DNA from 3 places in the Chryseobacterium sp. PCH239 genome. Region 2 is predicted to be linked to each of the others. Evidence: riboswitches for the same ligand, from Rfam matches in the RefSeq annotation. Region 2 holds a riboswitch; each other region holds the start of a gene.

Region 1 (3,284 bases), 580 kb from region 2:
AATCTTCGATTCCGCCGCTTTTCCGTTAAAAAAATCTAATTATTGAATATCGACTACATACATTGTTCCTTTGTCTACTTTACCCGTTTTAGGCAAAATTTTAGCTTTTGGATTTCCGTTTCCATCATCCACTACTCCAAAGTCATCATCATTGAAAACAGCCAGTTTATTATTTCCTAAATAAACAATTCCCTCGAATTTATCATGTTCATAACCCAGTTTTGCTACCAGATCTACGGCTAATGTTTTGGTAACAGCTTTTATTCCGGCATTGGTAATTTCATCCCATGAACATTGCTCTAAAGCTTTTCCGTTAACTTTCATTCCGTCCACATCGGTGATATCGGCTCCGTTTACATCTGTTGCATTGCTAAGATTGATTCTGTATACTTTTTTTATTCCTCCCTGAGAACCGAAATTTCCATCTCTTTCAATCACCAGGAATTCATTATTGCTTAATGCGGTAATATCACACACTGAATCAGAAGCTCCTCCTTCCTGCTTATATAGAAACTGTTTAGTCTGCCCTGTAACCGTATCAAATGTGACAATTCTCGTTAAAGTTTTATTGGTAGCCAATGCCTTACTGGGAACATACATCATCGACTGCATGGTTCCTACCAGCGTTCTTCCGTCCGGGCTCATACAAAGTCCTTCCATTCCTCTGTTGGCTCTTCTTTTCGCTAAAACAGCAGGTAGTTTTCTTGATCCTGTATTTACTCCGATCGGGCTTATTCTTTCCATCTCCATTCCATCAGCACTGTAGTGTACAATATGCGGTCCATATTCATCAGAAACCCAGAATGTACCGTCAGCGGCAGCAACAATACTTTCGCTGTCAAGACCATACTGATCAGTACCTAAGACATTTCCGGAAGCATCATATGCTACTTCCCCTGTGCTCCCCATTCCAACAGGATTTGGAAGTCCGGTAATAGGCTGTCCGGATGGATTTTTAAGTTTAATATATTTGATGACCTCTACATTTCCGTCAGCATTGATTTTAAAATGCATAATGGTTGGAGTAAAATTAGGAGTAAGAAACTTTTTCCCATTCTGGAAGTCGGTGTTAGGTCCTCTATCGGTAATGACATAGAATTCGCCTTTTCTGGTAGGATGAGCCGCAGCTCCGGATCCAAAACCTCCGTTGATAACATCCACTCCGTTTATCGTAGTCAGTTTTGAAAATGGAAACTCCTGAGGGAGTTTGGAATAATTAATATCCTGATTAACCATTGCGGTATCGTCATCACTTTTACATGAAGCCAATACAGCCAGTATACCCACAGAACATAGTAATTTTTTCATATGCTATTTTATGGCTGCGAAAATAGGACTTGATTGTAAACTGATCTTAAATACAATGATAATTGTTTTTTAACAATTGAACAGACAGAATGCATTGAAGATAAATAAGAAAAGAATCTATTTAAAAATGAAAAACCAACAATCCAACCAAATTATTAATCAATTTGAAAATCATTTTTTAAAGGAAAATAATTCACAAAACAGACTTATCAATTTATATGATATATTTGCAGCGTTTTAAGGCTGAACAATGTCCATTAATAGGGAATCAAGTGAGAATAATATTCAAATCTTGAGCTGTACCCGCAACTGTAAACTGTTTAAACTTACTGCACAAAAACCACTGGATCTGAAAATCCGGGAAGGAAGTTGTAAGATGTGAGCCAGGAGACCTGCCTTAAAACACCAGATTCAGAGAAAGAATTAGTTCTGCTCTGAAGATAAGTTTCGGGAATAAAACTTTAAATTAATTATATCATGAGAAAAATCTATCTTTTTTTCTTACTGCTTTGCATGCAGGTATTGTCGGCCCAATTCACAGAAAACGACATTAAATTTTGGGTAGGAACCGGTTCTAAAAAAGCATATTTCATTGCAGACTTTAATGATGACAGCACCCCAAATTCTTATGCTTGGGGATACCGTTTTGACGGAAATGGCTTAACCATGGAAGACATGATTACTGCTATTGCCGCTGCAGAACCTAAAATGGAAATTGAAATACCATCCGGATTTCTGTACAGTTTAAATTACAATCATCATACTCCCAGCCTTGACGACTATTGGTCAACCTGGTCAGGAAACACTCCATCAACTATGGCATTCAATAATGGTGTGAACAATGATCTTTTAGTGGACGGAAGATGGTATGGAGCTTCTTATAGTTTTTCCCCTCCTACAATGCCTTCCCCACCAGTTCCAGCCTACAGTTCTGCTTGGTTTGTTCCCTCGCAGGTTACAAACTGGGTAGGAAGCGGAACTAATAAAAGTCTTGTCGTTATTGATTTCGGAACTGATAATGCCAACGGAAATGCCAATTCTTTTGTTTTTGGAATTAAATATAACGGAAGCATAATTGCTGAACAGGCGTTACAACTGATCCAGTCTCAAGCTTCCTATTTCAATTTTGCATCAGCGAATAATCAGATTACTAATTTAACATTGAATTCATTTACTGGGAATACTTCCGGATCAGACAGCTGGAAGTTATATAAAGGAAAAGATCTATCAAGCTGGCAAACAAAAGCCAATCTTTCTCAGATTCAACTGAGTAACAATGACTGGTTTGGATTAAGTTTCGGGCAAAGAAGACCATTTACCCCCACCGAGGCACAGCTGACTTTAGGAATTTCTTCTGTGACCAAGAAAAAATTCAATATTTATCCAAATCCGGCAAGTGATTTCATTCAGATTGAAACGGCTGAGAAACTGAAAGAAGTGAATATTTACTCTGTGACAGGACAAAAAATAATGACTTCTCAGGTTACTAAGATTGATATTCATTCTTTAAACTCAGGAGTTTACTTTGTGGAGATTAAAACAGCTGAAAGTGCTACGGTACATAAGATTGTTAAGAAATAGAGAAAGTGCCTCAAGGCGCTTTTTTTGTGAGGATATGGATAAAATATACTGTTACAACCGCCCCGTCAAAAATTCTTTGAATTATTGCCACCCCTCCAGCGAATATAAAATGAGTGATTAAAATATAATCCAACAAAAAAACCGCACCAGATTGGTGCGGTTTTCTGATGATGTTATCATCAATTATTTTTTCTCTGTGGATCTTTGTAAAACCTCATCTACCATTCCGTAACCTTTAGCTTCTTCAGAAGTCATCCAGTAATCTCTGTCAGAAGATTTTTCTACCCACTCATACGTTTGTCCTGAGTGATGACCGATGATTTCATAAAGCTCCTGCTTCAGTTTCAACATCTCTCTCAAGTTGATTTCCATATCAGAAGCAACTCCCTGAGCAC
Region 2 (3,284 bases):
CGTTTTTAGTGAATACAAATCCTTCCAACTGTTCTCCGAAATATTCCACCATGTCATTTCGCTCAAATTCTCCATGAACCAATACATCAATTCCGATGTCTTCCTGCCAACGGATTGTTCTCTGCGTTTCCTGTTTCAATAAGGTATCATATTGTTCCGCAGTAAGCTCTCCTTTTTTAAATTTTGCTCTCCAGCTTCTTACTTCTGTGGTTTGCGGGAATGATCCGATTGTAGTGGTTGGAAATAAAGGTAGCTGCAATACTTCCTGCTGTTCTTCTTTACGGATTTTGAAGGTATTTATTCTCTGAGCATCTTTTTCAGTAACTGAATTCACTCTCTGTTTTACCTGATCATTATGGATAAGAGAAGAAGTTCTTCTGCTTTCAATGGCTTTTTTATTTTCTTCAAATGCTTCAAGAACCTGTTCATTTTCCGTTCCGGATGCCAGTTGTTTAAGTGTTACGACTTCCTTTACTTTTTGTTTTGCAAAAGCCAGCCAGTTTTTAATTTCAGGATTGAGACGGGTTTCAAAATCAAGGTCACAAGGTGAATGAAGCAATGAACATGATGGTGCAATCAGAATTCTTTCAGATCCTAATTTCTCAACAGCTTTTCTGATGAAAGACAATGATTTTTCGTAATCATTTTTCCAGATATTTCTACCGTCGGTTACTCCTAATGAAAGGCTTAAGCTTTCCGGAATAACATTCAGAATATCATCTAACTGTCCAGGATTTCTCACCAGATCAATATGCAATGTATTCACCGGAAGAGAAACAGCAATTGATGTATTATCTTTTAATCCGTCAAAATAAGTGGCAACGATAAATTTCAGTTTCGGAAAACGTTTTCTGATTTCAGCATACACAGAAAGGTAAGTTTCTTTGGCTTTTTCTGTTAAATCCAACGCCAGAAAAGGTTCATCAAACTGAATCCATTCCGCACCCTGATCCTGAAGTTTGGTTAAAATCTCTGTATAGACTGGAAGAAGATTTCCAGCCAGATCCAATTTATCGAAGCCTTCTTCTTTTTCTTTTCCTAATAACAGATAAGAAACCAGTCCAATAATCACCGGTTTTGCATTGATTCCCGCTTGTTTTGCTCCGGCAAATTCATTGAAAATCTTATCTGAGCTCAGTTTAAACTGTTGATTTTTATAAAATTCCGGAACGATATAGTGATAGTTGGTATCGAACCACTTGGTCATTTCCATGGCAGTGATATCCAATCCATCTTTCTGATATCCTCTTGCCATTGCAAAATAAAGATCCAATTCAGTATTGTTCTTTTTAAGCACCACTTCATGGTAACGTGTTGGAATGGCTCCTACTACAAGGCTCATATCCAATACCTGATCATAGTATGAAAAATCATTACACGGGATAAGGTCTATCCCTGCTTCTTTCTGGATATTCCAGTTTTGGTTACAGATAGTTCTTCCGGTATTCAGAAGTTCTTCCAAAAGGATTTTACCTGACCAATACTGTTCGCAGGCTTTTTTGAGTTCTCTTTTGCTACCAATACGCGGATAGCCAAGGATGTGAGTTTGCATTTTTTTAAACTTTTTAATTAAACTTATTGGGAAAGTTCTTTAAAAGGCTTCGTAATGTTTTATCGGAAGAAGTTTCAGGAAAGTCATGACATAGCAGACAGCGTAATTTCCTTTACAAAAGAAAATACCCGAATCCGATATATCATCTGTATGACCCCAAAGCTTCAGACCGCGAAAGCATTGTCAATTCAGTAAAGGCAGGTCTCCTGACTTGTAACAGTTTCCGTCATCCTTCCCGCTTTTGGCAGTGGATCTGCAAGGACAGAAACCTTTGGTGTGTTACTTACAGTTGCGCGACAGCTCGTGATTTGCACACGATTCCCTATTAATCTACGTTAAGTAAAACCTTTTCTGTTTGATGAAGTATCTGTAAAGAACTGTACTTTTACCTTTAACTATGGTCATCAGTAAAAGTTTTTAATTTTGTGTAAAATTAGCAATACAGAATAAAAATACAATTATTATCAAATAATTAAGCAAATTAAACTTTTAAAAACAAAAATAAAAGCATAAAATTCTGTACATTTGAATGTTTTAATCATTTAAAAGAATAATATTCTGTGGAACAACTCGATGATAAGGACTTACAGCTGCTAAGGCTGCTCCAGAAAAATGCTAAACTCACCGTTAAGGAACTTGCGAAAGAGGTAAATCTTTCTACCTCACCTGTTTTTGAAAGGGTAAAAAGGCTTGAACAGGAAGGTTTTGTTAAAAGATATGCGGCCGTTCTTGATGCCGAAAAACTGAATCGCGGATTTACGGTTTTCTGCCAGATCAAGCTCAAAATCCACGACAGATCAGTAGGTTATGATTTTGTAAAGGAGATTTTAGAAATCGAAGAAGTTGCCGAATGTTACAATATTTCCGGGGATTTTGATTTCCTTCTGAAAGTTCAGGTACGGGATATGAAGCATTATCAGGATTTTGTATTCAATAAGCTTGGATCTGTGGATTCCATAGGGAGTACCCACAGTACGTTTGTGATGGCTGAGGTAAAAAACAACCATGGGCTGACGATATAGCTTTCGCTTTACGTTAATCTGCTTCAGATATAAAAAAATCCGTCGATAATGACGGATGTTGTTATTATTCTAATTTTCCAGTACTTAATTGGCTGCCGGATCAACAAGCGTTGGTGTTAAACCTAATGATTTCAACAGGTTTTTATTGTCAAAAAACAATGTTGCATAATGTTTTCCTTTTTTAAAAACAAGTTTTGATCCACCTGGAAATTCACTGTCAGCTCCTAATTTTTGGGTTTTAGCATTGTATTTAGTGAACCTGGTTTTACTATCCTGTAAGGTACTTTTATTCAGCACAAGGCCAAAAGGAAGCCCTTCCACCACTAAAGATTTATTGTCTGAAGCTGCGAAAAACATCTCATTGACAGCATTATCTTTTCCAAGACCACAATAAAGTTCCAGCCCTGTTTTCATTGGCCATTTTGCATATTTTTCTTCGTTGGCATCTTCATAAAAAACAGTTTTTACATTCAGTGCTTTTGATATTTTATCGGGTGTCTGTGGGAAGATAAATTCTGAATTTTTGTCCAATAAAGAATTCAAAGCGGCTGTTTTTTGTGAAAATGCAGTCACACTTAATGCCAGAAAAAAGAGGGTTACAATGAAATTGAATGGTTTCGTCTGCATGAGAATATTTTAAAATTTTAATAATTTGATGATTAAAGGTATTAAAATTACACAATTTGTGTGATATAATTCTATGGTGAAAC
Region 3 (3,284 bases), 1.6 Mb from region 2:
CGTGTAGGATAAGAAAAATTATCCAGATTGGCATCCAGGTTATTATACTGAAAATCTCCACTCAGGCTGACATCCCAATTGGGAGTGATTGAGTAAATATTGGAAGAGGAAAGATAAAGTTCCCTTTGGATGTAGGTATTATCGGTATAAATAATAGACTGCGAACGAACTGTGTCCATGAAATGGGTGTAATCGTAAGCAAATTTTGCTTTAAGCTGTGTTTCAAATTTCGGGAACAGTTTTTTTCTCAGATTAGCCTGTACAAAATAATTCTCATCGGAAAGCCTCGCTCCTCTTCCTTCAAAGCGCCCGTTAACAATAGGTGCCGGCATTCCGCGGTTTGAAATATAACCGTAGCCACGGATATTCCAACTTCCGTTATTTAAAGTTCCGTTGAGAGAAGTTTCAAAACGTTTTGCTTTGATATCTGAGTCCTGTCTTTTTGCAATGGTATCATAGGCTTGTTGCCCATCAGGATATTTCTTGGCATAACGAAATCTGTAAATTCCGTCACTCTGCATAAATTCGCCACTGAAACTGGCAGAAACCCTGTCTGAAATTTTCTGTTCCAATCGGAATGAAGGATTAAAGAGATCAATAGATGCACTTTTTGCTCTTATCACCAAATTGGTTTTTCTATTTCCTTTAAATACGGGTGTTTTAGGCTGTAAATAGATAGACCCAGAAGAGCCAAAGTCCTTTGCTGGCTGAAAAATTTCACTTTTCTGTCCGTTATACAACGATATTTCTTCCAGATCATCCAAAGAGTACCTTCCCAGATCCACCAGTCCGTTTTGAGCATTTCCTAATTGAATTCCATCATAAAAAACCCCTACATGCTGGCTTCCCATGCTTCGGATGTTGATGGTTTTCAAACCACCCAATCCTCCGTAATCTTTAATCTGAACGCCTGAAAAATACCGCAGTGCATCTGCAACGGAATGACTGTTTAGTCTTTCCAGCTGTTCTCCCTGCAGCGTTTGTGCCGGAAGGATTTCTTTAAAATTCTTTTTGTAAAGATTAATTCCTTTAATCGTCTCTTCCTGAAGACTGTCCTTCTTCTTGGTTTGAGAAGATAAAAGTTGAGATGTAATCACCAATATTGTGAAAACAGCTTTATGAATTGCAGAAGTAATTAGTTTTGCTGCCATTAGCTCATTTAGGGTAATGAAGACGCTAATGGGGTATAAGAATACAACGACAAAGCACAGCTGTCACTGCACAGAATCATTGATGTCCTAAGCTTTATTCCACGAAAGCGTCAAACGATTATTGTCTGGCAGGTCTTCTGACTTACTCCATTTTTGAAATCCTTCCCATTAAAAAACAGTGGATATATTCTTCAAAAACTTTGGTGCGGAGCTTACAGCAGCGGGTCTGTCCCGGATTTTCACCGGATTCCCTTTTAAGAGCTTTTTACGGCTCACCAAATTCCGGCAAAGATAAATAATTATTCCTAATCCCCAACTAAAATCATGATTTATAAACAATTAAAGCTCCCGAAGGAGCTTTAACATCATTTATTGGGGGTTTCGCTTTAAATGCCAATATTCAGGAAAACACTGAATCTCGATTTGGCTTCAATATCTCCTCCCGCCAGATGCGTGTACATGGGAAGCATGATTTCACTTCCCAGGCTCAGCTTTTTGTAAGAGGCTTCAAATCCCAGTTTTCCGTACAAAGCACTACCAGCAGTATTCGGCAGTGCCTCATCAAACTGTTTGTTCTGGGCGTAGACTTCACCCTGAACTCCAGTTTTTACAGAGAATATAGATTTTTCATTTCCTGCAACCTGATAAAAACCTGTTGCTGCATAGTTCCATTGGTTTCCAAAACGGTAATTTTTCCTGTTCTCTGTTTTAATGGTGTAATCTGTATTAACCAGTACGGCTACTTTATTTTTCTGAAACTTATAATTCAAAGCCGCCTGATAATCCCAGCTTCCGGTTCCCAGCTGAAAGCTTGGGTTGACACCGGATGCCCCTTTTTCATCAAACTTCCCGAGTGGAATTTTCAAGCCCAAACCTCCGCTCAGATGATGGAAATTATCTTTAGAGCTCATCAGCTGGTAAATTCCCATCAGGTTTAAATCTCCTATTCCATTGATTCTGATATCTCCCTGCATCGTTTTCTTTTCATGGAAATGGAAGGGCAGACTTGCATAAACACTTAGTTTTTTAGTCAGTGGAATCTTCCCCCACAGCTGCAACGTATTGAAATACTGATCCTGCGTGAGGTCTTTTACAAATAAGTTTTCCTTGGCTTTGTAATGCTGTGCAAAGTATTTGATTCCGATAAACTGTGGATTCAGCAAAGATTCAAAGCCGGAAGATCCATTTCCTGCTGCACAGCCACAGGCATCACAATCATCATCAAAATCGAATCTGTTAAGCGCTTCGGGAGCAACATAAGCACTGTCTCTGATGGTTTTTGCCTGATACTGATTCAACAGGATCAAACTTACTATCAATATAATCTTCTTCATGTTTTTTATAAATTATTCTGCAAATTTTGGATTGGATATAAAACTTTTATCCGATAATGTTTTCAGGAACGCAATGATGGATTGTTTTTCCTGGCTGTTCATAGCAATTCCTATGTGACCATTCTGTTTAAGCTGTGGATCAAGATTAACATTATCTTCCACCTGATCCGAATAGAAATTGAGTACCGCATCTAATGTATAAAACCTTCCGTCATGCATATAAGGTGCGGTATATTCTACATTTCTCAGACTCGGAACACGGAATTTCATCCAATCTACCTGATTCAGGCTCACTCTGTATCTACCTGCATCCTTGAATTCTGTATTGTAATACATTCCGGTATTTCTGAAACTCTCATCCGTAAACAGCTCTCCGCTATGACAGGAAGCACATTTCTGATTGAATAATGTCATTCCCTGGGATTCTATTGAAGTCAACTGTTCTTTTCCCTGTCTGAACCGGTCATATTTTGAATCTGCAGAAATTAAAGAAGCCATAAACTGTGATAATGCTTTTAAAATTCTTTCGCCGGTAATGGTTTCGTCTCCATAAGCTTCTCTGAACAGTTTTTTATACTTCTGATCATCTTTTATTTTCGAAATAGCTTCCGGTATGGAGCTGTCCATTTCATTCACATCAGTAATCGGGCTGATGGGCTGCTCATTCAGATTGTGAATCACTCCGTCCCACATATATCTTTTCAAAAAAGCCATATTCTGGATGGGCGGTGCATTCCTGATTCCGATTCTGTCGTCTACCCCATGGCTTACCGTATGACCGTGATGGGTAAAAGCATTT

The links. Region 2 has a riboswitch for cobalamin ahead of metE (5-methyltetrahydropteroyltriglutamate--homocysteine S-methyltransferase). Riboswitches for the same ligand answer to the same signal wherever they lie in the genome.
Region 1: another riboswitch for cobalamin. It lies ahead of KBP46_RS07950 (T9SS type A sorting domain-containing protein); the one in region 2 lies ahead of metE (5-methyltetrahydropteroyltriglutamate--homocysteine S-methyltransferase).
Region 3: another riboswitch for cobalamin. It lies ahead of KBP46_RS12970 (TonB-dependent siderophore receptor); the one in region 2 lies ahead of metE (5-methyltetrahydropteroyltriglutamate--homocysteine S-methyltransferase).

Annotation. Positions count from the first base shown of each region.
Region 1 covers NZ_CP073027.1:1,756,785-1,760,068, forward strand. Annotated here, with positions in the region: gene KBP46_RS07945 (esterase-like activity of phytase family protein) at 40-1,308, opposite strand; cobalamin riboswitch at 1,532-1,723, shown strand; gene KBP46_RS07950 (T9SS type A sorting domain-containing protein) at 1,786-2,889, shown strand; gene clpP (ATP-dependent Clp endopeptidase proteolytic subunit ClpP) at 3,073-3,284, opposite strand, start outside.
Region 2 covers NZ_CP073027.1:1,179,705-1,182,988, forward strand. Annotated here, with positions in the region: gene metE (5-methyltetrahydropteroyltriglutamate--homocysteine S-methyltransferase) at 1-1,552, opposite strand, end outside; cobalamin riboswitch at 1,731-1,917, opposite strand; gene KBP46_RS05495 (Lrp/AsnC family transcriptional regulator) at 2,113-2,574, shown strand; gene KBP46_RS05500 (hypothetical protein) at 2,659-3,201, opposite strand.
Region 3 covers NZ_CP073027.1:2,781,962-2,785,245, forward strand. Annotated here, with positions in the region: gene KBP46_RS12970 (TonB-dependent siderophore receptor) at 1-1,151, opposite strand, end outside; cobalamin riboswitch at 1,261-1,446, opposite strand; gene KBP46_RS12975 (transporter) at 1,538-2,485, opposite strand; gene KBP46_RS12980 (cytochrome-c peroxidase) at 2,498-3,284, opposite strand, start outside.